Regions from separate parts of the Azospirillum sp. NS33 genome, predicted to be linked through region 1. Evidence: riboswitches for the same ligand, from Rfam matches in the RefSeq annotation. Region 1 holds a riboswitch; each other region holds the start of a gene.
The links. A riboswitch is a leader RNA that binds a small molecule or an ion and turns the genes downstream of it on or off. The one in region 1 is predicted to bind cobalamin.

Region 1 (6,518 bases):
TCGCCGCGCGCCACCATGTCGGACAGCGCGGTGCCGTAGCCACCCGGCGCCGCGCCGAAGACGCGGGCGCCGGCGTCGCGCCGCGCCGCCGCGGCGTCCTGGCCACCGGCCGCCAGCTCGGCCGTTTCCTGCCGCACCGCGGCGGCCAGCGGGTTGACGTCGTCCCCCTCGTCGAGCGCGGCGACGGCGCGGGCGGCCTGGTCGAACAGCGCGATCTGCTGGGGAAAGACGTCGCGGAACAGGCCGGAGATGCGCAGGGTGACGTCGACCCGCGGGCGCCCCAGCACCGCGGCCGGCATGATCTCGATCCCGGTGACGCGGCCCGAGCCGCCCTCCCACACCGGGCGCACGCCCAGCAGCGCCAGGGCCTGGGCCAGTTCGTCGCCGCCGGTGCGCATGGCCGGCGTGCCCCAGGCGTCGACCACCAGACGGCGCGGCCACTCGCCGTGGTCCTGCAGGTGGCGGGCCAGCAGGGCGTCGGCCGCACGCCAGCCCAGCGTCCACGCGGCCGGCGTCGGCACGGCGCGGGGATCCAGGGCGAACAGGTTGCGCCCCGTCGGCAGGGCGTCGGCGCGCCCGCGCGCCGGGGAGCCGCCGGGGCCGGGGGCGACGAAGCGGCCGTCCAGCCCGGCCAGCAGGGCCGCCGTCTCCGCCGCCGCGCAGCCGTCGACCGCCGGGCCCAGCTCCGCCGCCACGGCGGCGAGGACGGCGGCGGTGGCGGCCCACGCCGGCGGGCACGGGCGGGTGCCCGCCACCAGCTCCACCGCCAGGGCGTCGAGGGCGGCGCGCACGTCGCCGACGGTGCGGCAGCGGGCGTCGGGCAGGGCCGGGCCGTCCCAGCGCGCGCCGGGGTCGGCGGTGAACAGGGTGCCGGTGGGCAGCCCGAGATCCTCGGCCAGGGCCCGCGGCAGGGCGGCGTCGGCGCCCGCGCCGCGGCGCCGCGGAAAGCGGGCGACCGCCGCCAGCAGCCGGGCCCGCGCCTCGGCCGCGGGGGCCGCGCCGAAGACGTGGAGCCCGTCGCGGATCTGCATCTCCTTGATGTCGCAGAGATGGGCGTCGAGGCGGGTCAGCACGGTGTCGTCGTCGTCGTCGGGCCGCAGGGCGCAGTCCGCCGCCACCCCGGAGCGCCAGGCGAGGTCGAGGATGGTGTCGCGCAGCACGCCCATCCGGCGCGGGTCGAGCCCGTCGGCCAGAGCGTACTCGTCGATCGCCTGCTCCAGCTCCTCCAGCGGCCCGTGCAGCCCGGCCTGGGCCGGCGGCGGGGTGAGATGGCCGACCAGCACCGCGCCGAGGCGGCGGCGCGCCTGCACCCCCTCGCCCGGGTTGTTGACGATGAACGGATAGAGGCAGGGCAGGGGCCCGCCGACGATCTCCGGCCAGCACCCCGCCGACAGCGCCACCGCCTTGCCCGGCAGCCACTCCAGGGTGCCGTGGGCGCCGACCTGGACGACGGCGTGGACGCCCAGGGCGTGCCGCAGCCAGAGATAGAAGGCGAGGTAGGAATGGCTGGGCGGGGTGGCCGGGTCGTGGTGCTGGGCGGTGGTGAGGGGGCCGTGGCCGCGGCTGGGCTGCACCGCCACCGCGACGTGGCCGCAGGGGACGGTGCGGAAGCGGAAGGCGCCGCCGGCGGCCAGCGGGTCGGCCGCCTCGTCCCCCCAGACGGCGGCGATGCGCGCCCGCGCGTCGCGGGGGGCGAGGCGGCGGTAGTCGGCAAGGCTCAGCGCCGCCGTCGCCGGTCCCCCGGTCAGGCAGCCCATCAGCGTGGCGCCATCGGCCGGCGGGGAGGTGACGGTGTAGCCCGCCCCGGCCAGGGTTTCCAGGATGCCCAGCACGCTGGCCGGGGTGTCGAGCCCCACCGCGCGGCCGACGCCGCCGCCGCCGGGATAGTCGGAGAGAACCAGGGCGAGGCGGCGGTCGGCGCGCGGTGTGCGCGCCAGCCGCACCCAGGCGGCCGCGCGGTCGGCGGCGGCGGCGACGCGGTCGGCGATCGGCCGGCTGGCGATCTCGGCGTATTCGAGGGCCGGATCGACGTCCAGCGGGGCCTTGAAGGCGACCGCCCCGGCGAGGATGCGCCCGTCCATCTCCGGCAGCACCACGTTCATGGCGAGGTCGGCGGGGCCGAGCCCGCGGACGGAATCGCGCCACGCCTCCTCCCGCCCGGTCGACAGCACCACTTGCAGCACCGGGACTCCGGCGGCGTCGAGGGGCGAGGCCCCGCCGTCCCCCGGGCGGGCCGAGAAGCCGGTGGCGTTGACCACCACCGCCGGCCGCAGCGCCCGCAGGGTGCGGGCCATCCAGGCGGCGGCGTCCGGCTCCTTCAGGGAGGAGACGTGGTAGAGGCGGGGGGCCAGGCCGCGCTGGGCCATCGCATCGGCCAGGGCGTGGACCGGGGCGAGGTCGCCGGCCTGAAGGTAGGCGCGGTAGAACACCAGCGCCGCCGCCGGCGCATCGGCGCCGGGGACGCCGGCTTCGGCTTCGGCTTTGGGGACGGGGGCGGAGGCGGGGGCGGCGGGGCGCCAGCCGTCGTGGACGCCGAAGCGCGGCACCGGCGCCGGCTGGGCGAAGGGCAGCGGCCGGCCGGCCAGGGTGGCGGCGCAGGCCAGCAGGTTCGCCATGTTGGCCGGCCCGCCCTCGGAGAAGTAGCGGTGCAGGCGCCGGGCCTCGGGGCCGGGCAGGGTGCCGTAGCCCTCCAGCCCCGGATCCGCGCGGGCGTCGCCGGGCAGCACCGCGAGGGGCAGGCCCGCCTCGCGGCACGCCGCCGCCACCGTCTCCAGCCCGTAGCGCCAGTACCCCGCACCGCCCATCAGGCGCAGCACCACCAGGCGGGCGTGGCGGACCACCCGCTCGACGTAGAGGTCGACGGACAGGGGGTGGCCGAGGGCGCCGAGGTTGGCGAGGCGCAGGGTGGGCAGGCGGTCGCGGCCGGCCGCCCACGCCGCGGCCAGGGCGCCGAGATCGCTGTCGGAGAAGGAGAGGACGACCAGGTCCGCCGGGCTGTGGGCGAGGTCCACCGCCTGCGGCCCGGCGTCCAGGTCGTCCTGGCGTGCGGCGAGCAGGTGCATCGGTCAGCCGGCGAGTGCCGCCTCCACCGCCGCCCGGTCGATGCCGGTCTCGGCGATCACCACCAGCCGGCCGTCGCGCGGCTCGCCGGCCCGCCACAGGCGGTCGAACCGCACCTCCAGGCGGGCACCGACGCCCTGCACCAGCAGCCGCATGGGCTTGCCCGGGACCTCCACGAACCCCTTGAGGCGCAGCACCCCGTGGGCGGCGGCGACGCCGCGCAGGCGCAAGGCCAGGGCCTCCGCGTCCGGCTGGGGCGCCAGGGCGACGACGAAGCTGGTGAAGTCGTCGTGGTCGTGGCCGTCCTCGGCGTCGTGGTGGCTGGGGCGGCCGTCCAGATCGTCCTCGGCCGCCGCGCCGAGGCCCAGCAGCACCCGCGGGTCGGCCCGCCCGCCGCCGGCGTGGACCAGCTTGGCCGGGCGGGGCAGCGCGGCGCGGATCAGCGCCTCCACCCGGCCCAGGGCGTCGGCGTCCACCAGGTCGGTCTTGGTGACGACGATGAGGTCGGCGCACAGGAGCTGGTCCTCGAACACCTCCTCGATCGGGGTCTCGTGGTCGACGGTGCCGGTGGCCGCGCGCTGGGCGGCGAGCGCGGCGGGGTCGGGGGCGAACCGCCCCTGCGCCGCGGCGGCGGCGTCGACCACCGTGACCACCCCGTCGACGGTGACCCGGGTGCGGATCGCCGGCCACTGGAAGGCCTTGACCAGGGGCTTGGGCAGGGCGAGGCCGGAGGTCTCGATGATGATGTGCTCGGGCGGGTCGGCGCGGCCCAGCAGGGCCTCGATGGCCGGCACGAAGTCGTCGGCCACGGTGCAGCACAGGCAGCCGTTGGCCAGCTCGATCACGTCGTCGTCGCGGCAGCCTTCGATGCCGCAGGCGCGCAGGATCTCGCCGTCGACCCCGACGTCGCCGAACTCGTTGACGATCAGCGCCAGGCGGCGGCCGCCGGCCTGCTCCAGCAGGCTGCGGATCAGGGTCGTCTTGCCGGCGCCGAGGAAGCCGGTGACGATGGTGGCGGGGACCTTGGATCGAATGGCCGGCGGGGCGACGGCCGGCGGAAAGGCGGCGTTCGACATGGACGGGCTCCTGCTCTCCGCCACACCCGGCGGGATGGATGGATTGGCGATGGCAGGTTTCCTGGCTCGCGGGTCGTCGCCCGCCCTCCGGCCTTCCCGGCCCGAGCGGGCCAGTGGCGTTGTGGAGAGAGAGGGGCTCGCCGCACACAGTTGCGGGGGCAGCCGCGGCCTCGGTCGGACGACCTCACCGCGTTCCCTGTTCCCCCGGACCACCCGGCCCGGAGGCACCATCGGCGCCCACTATGCAGCCCCCGCCGCGAATTGCAAGCACGCCACGGACGCGCGGCACCGCGGACGGTTTGTCCTCGATCCGGCCGGCGCCACCGGGGAGAGTGTCCGGCAGCGCGGAGGCGGCCGCGCCCGACGCCGGCGCCGGGTCGGACGGGGACGGCGGCGGACCGGCCGGATGCCGCGGCGGGCGGCGCCCCCGACCTGAGCATGGATCGCCCGGAATGGATCCGCTGAGCGACGCGATCGCGCTGCTCCGGCCAAGCACGGCCAATTCGCCCGGGCCAACGGCGTGGCCGTGCCCGCCCCGATCACCAAGCCGTCGGGCGGCGTCCGGCCCGGCGCAACCTGCGGACCCGATGGTTTTGCGTGGTGTCCGAGCCCGCCCATGGGGGGGCGGAGCTCGGGAACCCTGCTCAGGACCGCCCCGGCCCGGGCGGAGCGGCCGCGCGCAGCACGCAGCCCAGCGGGGGCGACGGACCGACGCCTTCCCGCCCGTGGCGGATCGACGTGGCGCCGTCCGGCGACCGCTCGAGGACGAGGTCGCGATAGTCCACGATCGCGGGATGGGTGAGCGCGATCGGCCGATGGTGGGTCGCGGTGACCACCAGCACCATCGCCCCGGCGCGTTCGGCGGCGGCGATCCCGGCCGCCGAATCCTCCAGCACGAGGCATCGGTCCGCGGTCGTGCCGAGCCGTTCGGCGGCGCGCTGGAAGCCGTCGGGAAACGGCTTCCCGCGCGCCACGTCCTCGGCCGTGACCAGGAGCGGCGGGGCGGGCAGACCGGCCGCCGCGATCCGGCGCACGGCGAGCTCCCGGGGCGCCGAGGTGACGATCCCCCACCGCCCCGGCGGCAGGGCGTGGAGGAACGCGGCCGCCCCGGCGATCGCCTCGACCCCGTCGGCGTCGTCGATCTCCGCCTTCGTGATCGCGGCGGCCTCGGAGTCCGGATCGACGCCGGGCAGCCCCAGCCTTCGGATCGTTTCGACCGCCTGGACGCCGTGGATCGTCGGCAGCAGGGCCTCGCCGTCGACGCCATGCCGCTCCGCCCAGGCCCGCCAGATGCGCTCGGCCGAGGCGATCGAATTCAGGATCGTCCCGTCCATGTCGAGGAGGACGGCGTCGATCGGACGCATCGGCAACGTCGGCCCCATCCCGTCCACATCCCTTTCCGCCGGCCGCCGGCCGCGCGCCAACACCCGCGCCCGCACCCGATTGGCGCGGACGCTCCGACACCAGCGTACCCGCACCGGCCCGCGCTGGGCAGTTGGAAAACAAATCCGGACGCCCGGCTATCGATCGTCCGGTCCTCGGGACTGTCAACGGGCCATCCCCACCGGCCGGCTTCCTTTTCCGGGCGGCGCGGACGCCGTCGCGCTCCATCGCTCCCTGTTCGGCTGAGCCGTCGAAACAGGACGAGAAACGTCGTATCACACCGCACGTTCGAACCCTTGCGTTCGGTGAGCCGCCAGCCAGGAGCGCATAAGGTTCATCCCTGTTCTGTTTTCATTAAGCCGCCCCGGCTTGCTTCGACTGCCGGCGGCATGCAGGAAAGCCGACCATCTTTTTCTCGTCTTCGTCCCACAATGCGCAGGTCGTTGCCTTGAGCCCGCTGAGCAGCGTCAATGTCGGCGCGGTGCGGAGCAAGGGACTCTTGTTGTGGCACTCCTCCAGGCGGTAGTTGGGCACGCGGGGACTGAGGTGGTGGACATGATGGAAGCCGATGTTTCCGGTGAACCATTGAAGAGGCTTTGGCAACTTCAGGTACGACGTGCCCCGGAGGGAGGCGTCCATGAAACGCCAATCCGCCTGCCTGGCCCAAAGCGTGTGCTCGAAGCGATGCTGAAGCGAAAAGAGCCAGACACCGATGATCGAGGCGATCACCATGATCGGCAGGTGGACCATCAGAACGTTTCGGAAACCCAGGGCAAGGCCGAGGATCACCACCACACCGACCAGTGCCAGATTGGTCATGTGCACGCCCAGCCGCTCCCGACGCCAGGAGCGGGGCGCGTCGAACGGAAACCGGTAGAGCACCAGGAAGACAAGAGGCGGGATGACAATGAAGGAGACCATCGGGTGCCGGGTCAGGCGGTACGCCAGTCGCCTTGCCCGAGGCAGGCGTTCGTACTCGCGGACCGTGAGGCAGCTGGA
Region 2 (6,518 bases), on a different contig from region 1:
GCGTGCCCCGACCGGTCGTGCCGGACGGGTGCCGCGCCGCGGCTCCGCCATTGGTTTCGCGTCAGCTTGCGACGAGGACGTCCGTGTAGAGCTCGGACGGGTCCGGCTCCGGGCTCTGCTGCGAGAACTCCGCCGCCTCGGAGACCACCGCCTTCACCGCGCGGTCGATCTCCTTCAGCTTGTCCTCGTCGGCGACGCCCTTGTCGAGCAGGAGCTTCTTCATCTGGTCGATGGGATCGGATTCCGTCCGCATCTTCTCGACCTCCTCCTTCGTCCGGTACTTCGCGGGATCGGACATGGAGTGGCCGCGGTAGCGGTAGGTCTTCAGCTCGAGGATCACCGGGCCGTTGCCGTCGCGCACCCAGGGGATCCATTCGTCGGCCGCCGCCTTGACGTCCAGCACGTTCATGCCGTTGACCTGGTGGCCGGGGATGCCGTAGGAGGCGCCGCGCTGGTGCAGTTCGCCGGCCGAGGCGCGCTCCTGCGCCGTGCCCATGGCGTACTTGTTGTTCTCGATGACGTAGACCACCGGGAGCTTCCACAGGGCGGCCATGTTGAAGCTCTCGTAGACCTGGCCCTGGTTGATGGCGCCGTCGCCGAGATAGCACGTGCACACGCCGCCGTCCTTGGCGTACTTGTGCGCGAAGGCCAACCCGGTGCCCAGGGGGACCTGGGCGCCGACGATGCCGTGGCCGCCGTAGAAGTGCTTCTCGCGGCTGAACATGTGCATCGAGCCGCCCTTGCCCTTGGAGTAGCCGCCGCGCCGCCCCGTCAGTTCCGCCATGACGCCCTTGGGGTCCATGCCGCAGGCCAGCATGTGGCCGTGGTCGCGGTAGCTGGTGATGACGCTGTCGCCGTCCTTCAGCGCCGCCTGGATGCCCACCACCACGGCCTCCTGGCCGATGTAGAGGTGGCAGAAGCCGCCGATCAGGCCCATGCCGTAGAGCTGCCCGGCCTTCTCCTCGAAGCGGCGGATCTGCAGCATCTCGCGGTAGTAGTGCAGGAGTTCCTCGGGCGAGGCGCCCGCGGTGGTGTTGGACGGTGCGGACTCGGAAGGCGCCTTCGTCCGGCGTCGTGGCGCAGCCATGTATCCTCCCCTGGCGTTGACAGGACCGGCCGTTGCGGGAGCCCGTGCCGCCGGTCGTTGTGACATTCATAGCGCCCGATCCCGGCCCGGGCAAGGGCGGGCTCGGCAACCGGTTGATTTCACTTGAAAAAGACAGCATTAACCGCGATGAGGTTAATGTGCTGATTTCCGACCGCTTCCCCTTGCCGGCCGATCCTGCTGCGGCGTGCCGCGGGTGTGTTTTGCAAACCGGGCGGACCAACAACGCAACTTTCGACTCGGCCGGGCGGGCGCCGGCGGCGCGTCCGGTGCCTCCGCGTCTTCAGCGCCGCCCGACCCTAGCACCGGAACGGCCCGAGGGGCCATGCCCAACCCGGCCGCTATGCCGAAGGGCCAGCAGGGCGGGGCGGAGCAGGGCGGGGTCGGGAGGACGGGGCGGTCAGCGCAGCGGTGCGGGGAGGTCCGGATCCGGCAACGGCGGCAGGGTGCCCGCGGCGGGGGCGCGGGGCAGGACGACCTCGTTTGGGTGCGAGAGGTTGAGCATGGAGCGCGCCCGCTCGTCGAGCATGTCGAGATCGAGGTTGTCGGCGCGCAGCAGGTTGGCGCGCTTCTCCATGGTCATGCGTTCGGCCCGCACCTCGGCGAGCACGCGCTCGGCGGTGGCGATCTCGCCGCGCAGGCTCTTCAGCGCGATCAGGCCGCGGTCGCCCTGGACCGCGTAGTAGACGAAGTAGCCAACGACACACGCGCCGATCGCCGGCCCGATGACCTGACGCAGGGCGTTCCTGGCCGCGCGGGCTACCGCGTCCGCAATGTTATCCACCATCGACATCGCGCGATGGAATCATGGCCGAATCGGGGCGTCAAACGGAAAGCCGGGCGGCCCTCACGAACCGGCGGGGGTGCGTTCCCGCGGCCACACCATGGCACGGCTGCGACACCGTCAGGCGGCGGGCGGCACCGGGCGGGGCTGGCCGTCGTCGGCGATGGCGACGTAGGTGAACACCCCCTCGGTCACCTTGACCGCCTCGCCGCTGCGGAAGCGGGTGACCCAGGTGTCGATGCGCACCCGCATCGAGGTCCGTCCGACCCGCTCCACGGTGGCGAAGCAACTGACCTCGTCGCCGACGTAGACCGGCTTGTGGAAGGTCATCGCCTCCACGCCGACCGTGGCCACCCGGCCCTGGGCGCGGCGGACCGCGACGACGCCGCCCGCCAGATCCATCTGGGCCAGCAGCCAGCCGCCGAAGATGTCGCCGTTGGGGTTGGTGTCGCCGGGCATGGCGATGGTGCGCAGGGCGGGGCCGCGGGTGAGGTCGGCGGGCGCCTGCTGGGCCGGATTCGTGTCGTCCATGGAACCTCCGCTGCGGGGTGGTCCGCCGTCGGAAAAAAGGCGGAACCAGATCTTGTGCGCCTGCTATAGTGCGGCCACAGCATGCGCTTGCGCACCCCAGACGAAATTCCTATGGTCGCCGGCATGAGTGATCTCTTCGCGAACACGGCCCGCAAGGCCGAGACCTACTCCGCCCAGGACATCGAGGTTCTGGAGGGGCTGGAGCCGGTGCGCCGGCGTCCCGGCATGTACATCGGCGGCACCGACGAGCGGGCGCTCCACCACCTCGTCGCCGAGGTTCTGGACAACGCGATGGACGAGGCGGTGGCCGGGCACGCCACCCGCATCGACCTGGAGCTGGCGGCGGACGGCACCGTCACGGTGCGCGACAACGGCCGCGGCATTCCCGTCGACGAGCACCCGAAATACCCGGGCAAATCGGCGCTGGAGGTGATCCTCACCACGCTCCACTCCGGCGGCAAGTTCTCCAACAAGGTGTACGAGACCTCGGGCGGCCTGCACGGCGTCGGCCTGTCCGTGGTCAACGCCCTGACCGACCGGCTGCGGGTCGAGGTGGCGCGCGACCGCCAGCTCTACGTCCAGGATTATTGCCGCGGCGTGCCCCAGGGCCCCCTGGCCTGCCAGGGGGCGGTCAACCGGCGCGGCACCACCATTCGCTTTCACGTCGACGCCGAGATCTTCGGGGAGGCCGCCCGTTTCGAGCCGCACCGCCTCTACCGGATGGCGCGCTCCAAGGCCTACCTGTTCCGCGGGGTCGAAATCCGCTGGAGCTGCGAGGCCTCCCTGCTGGCTCCCGACAGCACCACCCCGGCCCAGGAGACCCTGCATTTTCCCGGCGGCCTGCTGGACTACCTGCACGGCGCGCTGAAGGAGCGCAGGACGCTGACGCCGACCCCGTTCTCCGGACAGGTGGAGTTCCCCAACGGCCAGGGGCGGGGGGAATGGGCGGTGGCCTGGCCGGAGGACGAGGACGGCTTCTCGCACACCTACTGCAACACCGTCCCCACCCCCCAGGGCGGCACCCACGAGGCCGGCCTGCGCGCGGCGCTGGTGCGCGGGCTGAAGGGCTATGGCGAGCTGACCAGCAACAAGCGCGCCGGTCAGATCGCCGCCGAGGACGTGATGGGCGAGGCCTGCATCCTGCTGTCGGTGTTCATCCGCGAGCCGCAGTTCCAGGGCCAGACCAAGGACAAGCTGGCGACGCCGGAGGCGCAGCGCCTGGTCGAGGCGGCGGTCAAGGACCACTTCGACCACTGGCTGTCGGGCGACCCCTCGGCCTCCAACGCCCTGCTGGAGCGCCTGATCGAGAAGGCCGAGGACCGCGCCAAGCGCCGCCAGAGCAAGGAGATGGCCCGCAAGAGCGCGACCCGCCGGCTGCGGCTGCCGGGCAAGCTCGCGGACTGCTCGCGCAACTCCCCGGACGGCACGGAGATTTTCCTGGTCGAGGGCGATTCCGCCGGCGGCTCGGCCAAGCAGGCGCGCAACCGCGAGACCCAGGCGATCCTGCCCCTGCGCGGCAAGATCCTCAACGTGGCCAGCGCGACCACCGACAAGATGCGCGCGAACCAGGAGCTGAACGATCTGGTCCAGGCGCTCGGCTGCGGTCTCGGCAGGGACTTCTCGGTCGACAAGCTGCGCTACGAGCGGGTCATCATCATGACCGACGCCGACGTCGACGGCGCCCACATCGCCTCGCTGCTGATGACCTTCTTCTACCGCGAGATGGCCGGGCTGATCCAGCAGGGCCACCTCTACCTGGCGATGCCGCCGCTCTACCGCATCAGCGCCGGCACCAAGTCCCTCTACGCCCGCGACGACGCCCACAAGGAGGAGCTGATGGGGCGTGAGTTCAAGGGCCGCAAGACCGAGATCAGCCGGTTCAAGGGCCTCGGCGAGATGATGCCGGCCCAGCTGCGGGAAACCACCATGGACCCGACCCGGCGCACCCTGCTGCGGGTCGTCGTGCCCAACGCCGCCGACCCGCTGGAGGAGGACGAGGCCGCGATGACCCGCGGCCTCGTGGAGAGCCTGATGGGGCGGCGTCCGGAGCTGCGCTTCCGCTACATCCAGGAGCACGCCAGGTTCGTGCAGGCCGACGACATCGACGTGTAGGGACGCGCGGGGCGCGACCGCCGCCTCACCGCAGGTGGTCGAGCAACGGATCGTCCTCGGCCGGGCCCCGCCACCGGTCGAACCAGACGACGTCGCGCAACGGCGTGCGCTCCTGCCAGCCGGCGCTTTCCAGCTCCGGCCGGTCGTGGAAATGGGAGACGCGGCCGACGCAGAGATAGGCGATCGGCCGGATCGCCGGCGGGATGCCCAGGGCCTCGCGCAGGTCGTCGGGGCGCAGGATGCTGACCCAGCCCACCCCGATGTTCTCGGCCCGCGCCGCCAGCCAGAGGTTCTGCACCGCGCACACCGCGCTGTAGAGGTCCATCTCCGGCTGGTGGGTGCGGCCCAGGACCACGGCGCCCCGGCGGTCGCGGTCGCAGGTGACGCAGATCCCCACCGGCGCCTCGACGATGCCCTGCAGCTTCAGGGCGCGGTAGCGCCGCTGCCGCTCCCCCTCGAAGAGGTCGGCGGCCTCGCCGTTGGCGCGATCGAAGGCGTCCTTCACCCGGGCCCGCACCGCCGGGTCGCGCACCACGATGAAGTCCCAGGGCTGCATGAACCCGACCGACGGGGCGTGGTGGGCGGCGGCGAGGATGCGGGCCAGCGCGTCGTCGGGGATGGGATCGGGCTGGAACTGGCCGCGGACGTCGCGGCGGCGGTGGATGCATTTGTAGACGGCGTCGCGCTCGGCCGCTGAGAACGCGTCGTCCGGCACCTCGTCGTCGGACCGGGTGCCGGTGGTGGAGCGGGCGTCCATGGTGTCCCCTTCCTGGAGGCAAAAGGGGCCGCCGCCTGTCCGGGGCGGGGCCCTGATGCGTCCAGGCCGGTCTTCTGACTGAGGATCGTCCCGTCCGGACGCCTTCCCGGCCGCTGGCCAGTGGCGCGTGTCCGGACGGTCCCCATCACAGCGTTGGGCACGTGGCGGATTCCCACCGCCTTCCCGATTCTCCCGCAAGCCGCGGGCACCTGGCGCGGCGCCATGGTGGCACGGGACGCCCGGCGGCGCCAGAGGCCGCCGCGACCGCTCACGCGGTGCGCCGGTATTCCACGGCGTGGCCCCGCTTGTCGAAGTCGGCGCGCAGCCACCGGCCGTCCGCGGCGTACCAGATGGTTCCATCCAGGAAGTTGTCGACGGCGTAGGCGGTGGCGGCGATCCGGCGGCCGTCCAGGGTGACCGGGTCGCGGCCGCGGCGGCGCACCGACTGCGTCACCACCGTGCCCTTCACCGGGTCGATCACCCGCGGGCTGTCGAGCACGCCCGGGTTCCAGAAGCTGGCCGGCATCACGCCGGCCGCGACCGGCCGGCCGTTCAGCAGGACGCCGTCCGCGGTGTTGCGGGCCTCGACCCGATAGGCGTCGCCGTTCTCCTCGCCGCTGCTGCGGTAGCGCACCCAGCGCCCACCCACCCAGCGCTCCTCGGTCTCCTGGGAGAAGCGGTAGGCGGTGATGAACGCCACCTTCACCCGGATCCGGGTGGAGCCCAGCGCATCGAAGCCGTCGGCGGTGGGGACGAACCGCAGCGTGTGGTGGCCGGCCTCGTCGCCGTTGACGCGGATGGCGAAGCGGAGCGGTCCGGCGGGCGGCATCGTCCCGCCCTGGGCCCACCCCCGTCCGAGGCCGCCGGCCAGGATGGTGGCGCCGGTCGCCCCGGCGAGCAGCGCCCGACGGTCCAGCGTCAGCATGGCCCTCTCCCTCGTGGCGGTTGGATCGACCCTCAACAGCGGGGCCGCCGGTTCGTCCCATCATCACGCGTCGCGCGGGCTGGGCCTTGCCGTGCGGCCGGCCCGGCACCATGCTTGCGGCGACGGCCACGCCAACCGAGGGGGACACGCCATGCCGAACCGTTCCGTTTGCCGGCTACACGCCCTGGCGGTCCTGGCGCTGTCCACCGCCCCGCTGGTCGGCTGCAGCGGCGGGCGCGTGGTCGCCGACGCGCCGCTCGGCGCCTACACCCGCGGCGAGGTGCGCTACGCGGCGTCCGGCCGT
Region 3 (6,518 bases), on a different contig from region 1:
GCCAGGCCTGGATCGTCTGGCACTACGACGTCACCGACCGCCACCGCGCCGCGGACGACCTGCGCGCCGCGAAGGACCGGGCGGAGGCGGCGCTGGCCGACCTGCGGGCGGCGCAGCAGAGCCTGATCCAGGCGGAGAAGCTCGCCTCCCTGGGCGGGCTGGTGGCCGGTGTCGCCCACGAGATCAACACGCCGGTCGGGATCACCGTGACCGCGGCGTCCCTGCTGGCCGACGAGACCCGCGTGCTGGCCGACCAGTTCGCCGCCGGGACGGTGCGCCGGTCCGAGTTCCAGCGCTACCTCGACCTCGCCGGCGAGGCGACGGAGCGCATCCTGGCCAACGCCGACCGCGCCGCCGGCCTGATCCACAGCTTCAAGCAGGTGGCCGTCGACCAGACCCACGACGACCGTCGCACCTTCGATCTCGGCCTCTACATCCACGAGGTGCTGGTCAGCCTGGGCCCGCGCCTCAGGCCGTCGGGGACGACGGTCACCGTCGCGTGTCCGGAGGGGATCGAGATCGATGGCTTTCCCGGGCCGGTGGCCCAGGTGCTCACCAACCTGGTGATCAACGCCCTGGTGCACGCCTTCGAGCCCGGCCGGGCGGGCCGCATCCGGGTCACCGTGACGCCCCTTGGCGCGGACGACGTCGAGATGGTGTTCGCCGACGACGGGCGCGGGATTCCCGCGGACGTCCTGCCGAAGATCTTCGATCCCTTCTTCACCACCAACCGGGCGCGCGGCGGCACCGGCCTGGGGCTGAACATCGTCTTCAACATCGTTCAGCAGACCCTGCGCGGACGGCTGGCCGTGGACAGCACGGAAGGCGAGGGGACGGCCTTCACGCTGGTGCTTCCGCGCCGGATGTGACCGCGGGGCGGTCCGCCGCGGCGGGGCGCACCACCAGCTTCGCCAGCTTGCGCACCAGCCGGTGCAGCCGTGACAGCCGCTCCAGATCGGCCATCGCCCCGGTGAACCCGGTGCGCGCCGCGGCATCGTCATTGATGAGCGAGCGGAACAGGTCGTCGGTCAGCCGCCGCACGGTGGCGTGCAGCGCCTGCTTGGCGCCGATCACCGCGCGGGCGGTCGCCGCGTCCTGGCGGGTCAGCGCGTCCGTCGCCGCCAGCAGGTGCCGGTGAACCTCGTCGCCCAGCGCCGCCAGCCCGGCCGCCTGGGACGCGCTCAGGGCGCGCCGCCGGGCGTCGGGCTCGGTCAGCGACGGCCGGCCGAGCGTCGCCGTCACCTCGAGCATCGCGTTGAGGAGTTCCACCGCCTGGACCAGGTCGGTCGCCCGGGCGGCGTCGGCGGCGCTCAGGTCCGTCGCCATGATCCGGGCAAGATAGGCCAGGATCGCCTTGCGCAGCCGGTGCACCGCCTCGACCGGCGCGCCGGCGAGGATCGGCGCCTCGTCGTCGCCGGCGCCGCGCAGGCGGTGCTCCAGGTCCACCAGCGCGCCGCCGAGCAGGGCGGCGATCTCCTGGCCGAGATGAGCGGCCTCGAGCCGCGCCGCCTCGACCGCCAGCGCCGGCATGGCGATCAGGGCGGCGTCCAGGTGACGCGGCGCCAGGGCGGGCGCCTGGGGGCGGTCCGGCACCAGCCACCGCAGCAGCCGTGCGATCTGCGGGGTGACGCCGAGGAAGAGCAGCGCGTTCAGCACGTTGAACAGGGTGTGCGCGTTGGCGATCTGCCGCGTCACGTCGGCCGGTCCGGACAGGGCGGCCGTCAGGGCCCGGGCCGCGGCGGCCAGTTCGGCGATGAACGGGGTCCACAGCAGGGCCCCCGCGACGTTGAAGCCGAGGTGGACGAGGAACAGGCGGACCGCGTCGGGCGGCTTGCCCAGGGTGGCGAGGCCGGCTGTGACGCAGGTGCCGATGTTGGCACCCAGCGAGACGGCGATGGCGGCGTCCAGCCCCAGCAGCCCGTTGGCCGCCATGGTCATGGCGATGGCGATGGCGGCCGCCGACGACTGGACCACGGCCGTGAACAGCGCCCCGGCGAGGACGGCCAGCGGCACCGAGCGCAGGGTGCCGAGCAGCTCGACGAACGCCGGGTCGCCGCGCAGCGGCCGCATGGCATCGCCCATCACCGCCATGCCGTAGAACACCAGCCCGACGCCCAGGGCGCACAACCCGAGATCGCGGGTGCGCCGCCGCCGCCCGGCCAGCGCCACCAGAACGCCGGCCGCAACCACCGGCAGGGACAGCGCGCCGATGTCGAAGGCGATGATCTGGGCCGTCATGGTCGAGCCGATGTTGGCGCCGAGGACGACGCCGACCGCCTGCGCCGTCGTCATGAACCCGGCGGAGATGAACCCCACCAGCAGCACTGTGGTGACGGAGGACGAGTTGAGCACCGCCGTCACCCCCGCGCCGGTGAGCAGCGCGGCGAAGCGGTTCGCCGTCAGGCGCCCCAGCAGGTCGCGCAGGCTGTCGCCGGCGACCGTCTTGAGGGCCCGCGTCATCAGGTCCAACCCGAGGACGAAGAGGGCGAGGCCGCCCAGCAGCCCGGACCACACGTCGTACGCCATCGCTCGCCTTCCCCGGTTGCCGCGATCCTGGTTGCCGCAGGGGCAGCCCCAAACAGGTTGCCCGCACTTGCCCCGCCCAGGGGCGGGTTCGGCAAACCTGCAAAACCATGGAGTCCGCAGGTGTCACCGGGCCGGGCCCGTGGCCCGATCCGGTGAAACCGGCTTAGCACGGACCGCCCCCGCCCTCCATCGGTGCTGCGGCAGGACCACCCTTGGCAAGACCGGCCTTCGTGCGCTAAAGCTCGGTCCGACGGTTTCCGCGAGAGCGGATGAAAAGGGAACGCGGTGAGCCCCTCGACGGGGCGACTCCGCGGCTGTGCCCGCAACTGTAAGCGCAGAGCGCCCCGCCACGACGCCACTGGGAAACTGGGAAGGCGGCGGGGAGCGACGACGCGCAAGCCAGGAGACCTGCCGTCGAAGAGCGTCACGCGACCGTCGGACGGGAGGTTCCGATGGGACGGGAATCTCCGCGCCGAGCGGACCGTTGTGCGGTGGCGCCACCCGGGAGGGTGGCCGTCGGCCCTGTCCCGGCCCTGCCAAACCGTGCCAGGATTCCTGTTTCATGACGCATCGTGCCGCTTCCTCCGCCTGCCGGCCGCTCCGCTTCGCCGGGGTGAGCGCCCTCGCGCTGCTCGCCACGGCGCCGGCCGCCGCCCAGCAGGCGGCGCCGTCCGCCGCCACCGTCGTCGTTCCCACCCTGGTGGTCAGCGCCACCCGTCTGGCCACCGATCCGGACAAGGTGGGCAGTTCCGTCACCGTCATTCCCGGCAGCGCCTTCGACGCCGGTGGCAAGCCGGAGCTGTTCGACGCCCTGCAGGGCGTCCCGGGGGTCAGCCTGTCGCGCAACGGCGGCATCGGCAGCACCGCCACCGTGCGGCTGCGCGGCGCCGAATCGGCGCAGACCCAGGTGCTGATCGACGGCGTGCTGGTGAACGATCCGGCCAACGCCAACGGCGAGTTCGACTTCGACGCCATCGCCGTGACCGGCATCGAGCGGGTCGAGGTGCTGCGCGGCCCGCAGAGCGCGCTCTACGGCAACGACGCCATGGGCGGCGTCATCAGCGTCGTCACCACCGACGGCCGCGGGCCGCTTTCGGTCAGTGGGCTGGCCGAGCTGGGCAGCTACAACACGTGGCGCCTGTCGGCCGGCGCGCAGGGTGGCGGTGAGCGGTTCGGCTTCGCCGTGAACGCCACCACCCTGGGCACCGACGGCTTCTCCAGCTACCCCGCCGGCGACGAGGCGGACGGCGCCCGCGACCGGGCGGTCACCGGGCGCTTCCGGGCCGATCTCACGGACATCTGGTCGGTCGAGGCCGCTGCCGGCGTGTTCGACCTGCGCGGCGACTATGACGACGTCAGCGCCGACCGGCCCAACGTGAAGGACAAGACCCTGCGCTACGGCAAGGTCGACAACACGGTGTTCCTGCTGGACGGCCGGCTGGAGAACGTCGTCACCGTGTCGGGCAGCGCCACCGACCGCACCTTCGACGAGCCCAGCGGCTACACGCCCCACAGCGACTACAGCGGCCGGCGCTGGACCGTGGAGTACCGTGGCAACTACCGCTTCGACGGCGGCGACGTGATGACCGTCGGCGCCCTCCACGAGGAGGAGAGTGCGCGCATCGTCAGCGAAAGCGCCGGGCTGCGAATCGTCGGCGTCGACGACACCATCGCCACCGACGCCGTCTACGGCCAGTACCTGTTCGAGCTGTGGGACGCCCTGGCCCTGACGGTGGGGGTGCGGCACGACCGCAACGAGGAGTTCGGCGCCAAGACCACCGTGCGCACGGCCGCCGCCTACACCCTTGCCGGCACCGGAACGACGCTGCGCACCAGCATCGGCACCGCGGGCAAGGCGCCGACCCTCTACCAGCTCTTCGAGCCCACCTACGGCAACGCGTCGCTGTCGCCGGAAAGCAGCGTCGGCGCCGACGCCGGGGTCGAGCAGGCGGTGCTCGGCGGGCGCGGCACGGTGTCGGCGACCGCCTTCTGGAACCGCTTCAGCGACCTCATCGGCTTCGACGACACCTACCAGAACATCGAGGACGCCCGCACCTGGGGCGTGGAGGCGGCGGCGTCGCTGGCCGCGACCGACGCCCTGCGGCTCAACGCCAGCTACACGTTCCTGCGGTCCGAGAACCTGGCGACCAACCGCGACCTGCCGCGCCGCCCGCGCCATCAGGCGAGCCTCGGCGCGGACTGGCGGGTGACCGACGCGGCCGGCCTGTCGGCCACGCTCCGCTTCGTGGGCGAGCAGCTCGACAGCACCTACACCAACATCCGCAACGACGCCTTCACCGTGGTCGACCTTCAGGCCCGCTACGCCGTGACGGAGGCCGTCACGATCTTCGGCCGGGTCGACAACCTGTTCGATGCCGACTATCAGGAGGTGGCGCGCTACAGCTCGCCGGGGCGTGCCGTCTACGCCGGCGTGAAGGCGACGTTCTAGTGGCAACGCGGAGGGCCCCCATGGCGCGCATCGAGGCCGACGGCGTGCGCGTCGTCCTGGGCGGCCGCGAGGTGCTGCGCGGGGCGACGGTCGCCGCCGCGGCCGGCGAGGTGGTCGGCCTGATCGGCCCCAACGGCAGCGGCAAGACGACCCTGCTGGGGGCGCTGGCCGGGCTGGTCGACACCGTGGCCGGCGCCGTCCGCCTGGACGGCCGGTCGGTCGCCGCCCTGGCGCCGGAGGAGCGCGGCCGCCGCATCGGCTATCTGGAGCAGAACCCCATGACCCATTGGCCGCTGGCGGTGGAGCGGGTGGTGATGCTGGGGCGGGCGCCGCGCCGCGCCGGGCTGGGCGGGGAGACGGCGGAGGACCGGGAGGCGGTGGACCAGGCGCTGCGGCGCTGCGGCGCCGCCGCCTTCGCCGGGCGGCCGGTCACCGCCCTGTCGGGCGGCGAGCGGGCGCGGGTCATGCTGGCCCGCGTGCTGGCCGGCCGGCCCGAGGTGCTGCTGGCCGACGAGCCGGTGGCGGGCCTCGACCCCTACCACATGCTGCACGTGATGGAGCTGCTGCGCGCCCTGGCCCGGGACGGCATGGCGGTGGTGGTGGTGCTGCACGACCTCGCCCTGGCGATCCGTTTCTGCGACCGCCTGTGCCTGCTGGAGGAGGGTGCGGTGGCCGCGGCCGGGCCGCCGCACGCGGTCCTCGACACCGGCGACGCCGAGCGGGTGTTCGGCGTGCGGCTGCTGCGCGGGCCCGACTGGGCGATCCCCTGGAGCCGGACCGACGCCGGCACCGTGGGAATCGCGCCATGAGCGCCGCGGTGACCCTGGTGCTCGGGGGGGCGCGGTCCGGCAAGAGCCGCCACGCCGAGGAGCTGGTGACCGCCGCCCCGGGGCCGTGGATCTACATCGCCACGGCCGAGGCGCTGGACGACGAGATGCGGGCGCGGGTCCGCCTGCACCGGGAGCAGCGCGTCCCCGGCTGGACGACGGTGGAGGAGCCGCTGGATCTGGCCGGTGCGCTCGCCCGCCACGCCGGCCCGGGACGGGGCGTGCTGGTCGACTGCCTGACCCTGTGGGTCGCCAACCTGCTGGGGGCGGGGCGCGATCCCGGGGCGGCGACGGCGGACCTGCTGGCGACGCTCGACGGCGTCGCCGGCGAGGTGGTGTTCGTCGCCAACGAGGTCGGGCTCGGCATCGTTCCCGACAACGCCCTGGCCCGGGCGTTCCGCGACGCCGCCGGGCGTCTCAACCAGAGCGTGGCGGCGCGCGCCGGGCGGGTGCTGTTTCTGGTCGCCGGCCTGCCGATGACCGTCAAGGACACGACAACCGAGGGAGAACGACGATGACCGCGACGACCGACGACGAGGCGAACCGCCGTCACGCCGAAAAGATGAAGAAGGCCAAGGCGGTGCACGACCAGAGGGTGGCGGAGAAGACCGTCGAGAAGGGGCTTCTCATGGTCCACACCGGGCCGGGCAAGGGCAAATCGACCGCGGCCTTCGGGCTGGCCATGCGGGCGCTGGGGCGCGGCTTCCCCGTCGGCA

Region 2: linked by a shared signal. The riboswitch ahead of bluB (5,6-dimethylbenzimidazole synthase) and the one ahead of cobW (cobalamin biosynthesis protein CobW) in region 1 are both predicted to bind cobalamin.
Region 3: linked by a shared signal. The riboswitch ahead of AC6H2I_RS03430 (TonB-dependent receptor plug domain-containing protein) and the one ahead of cobW (cobalamin biosynthesis protein CobW) in region 1 are both predicted to bind cobalamin.

What each region holds. Positions count from the first base shown of each region.
Region 1 covers NZ_BAAKJB010000039.1:400-6,917, reverse strand. The annotation lists gene cobN (cobaltochelatase subunit CobN) at 1-3,062, opposite strand, end outside; gene cobW (cobalamin biosynthesis protein CobW) at 3,066-4,136, opposite strand; cobalamin riboswitch at 4,171-4,383, opposite strand; gene AC6H2I_RS25555 (HAD-IA family hydrolase) at 4,781-5,518, opposite strand; gene AC6H2I_RS25550 (fatty acid desaturase) at 5,874-6,518, opposite strand, start outside.
Region 2 covers NZ_BAAKJB010000010.1:134,971-141,488, reverse strand. The annotation lists gene pdhA (pyruvate dehydrogenase (acetyl-transferring) E1 component subunit alpha) at 62-1,087, opposite strand; gene AC6H2I_RS11485 (FtsB family cell division protein) at 1,506-1,898, opposite strand; gene AC6H2I_RS11480 (acyl-CoA thioesterase) at 2,010-2,420, opposite strand; gene parE (DNA topoisomerase IV subunit B) at 2,544-4,532, shown strand; gene bluB (5,6-dimethylbenzimidazole synthase) at 4,558-5,289, opposite strand; cobalamin riboswitch at 5,351-5,502, opposite strand; gene AC6H2I_RS11465 (DUF6134 family protein) at 5,558-6,214, opposite strand; gene AC6H2I_RS11460 (hypothetical protein) at 6,366-6,518, shown strand, end outside.
Region 3 covers NZ_BAAKJB010000002.1:174,346-180,863, forward strand. The annotation lists gene AC6H2I_RS03420 (sensor histidine kinase) at 1-869, shown strand, start outside; gene AC6H2I_RS03425 (Na/Pi cotransporter family protein) at 841-2,526, opposite strand; cobalamin riboswitch at 2,761-2,956, shown strand; gene AC6H2I_RS03430 (TonB-dependent receptor plug domain-containing protein) at 3,089-4,975, shown strand; gene AC6H2I_RS03435 (ABC transporter ATP-binding protein) at 4,996-5,784, shown strand; gene cobU (bifunctional adenosylcobinamide kinase/adenosylcobinamide-phosphate guanylyltransferase) at 5,781-6,320, shown strand; gene cobO (cob(I)yrinic acid a,c-diamide adenosyltransferase) at 6,317-6,518, shown strand, end outside.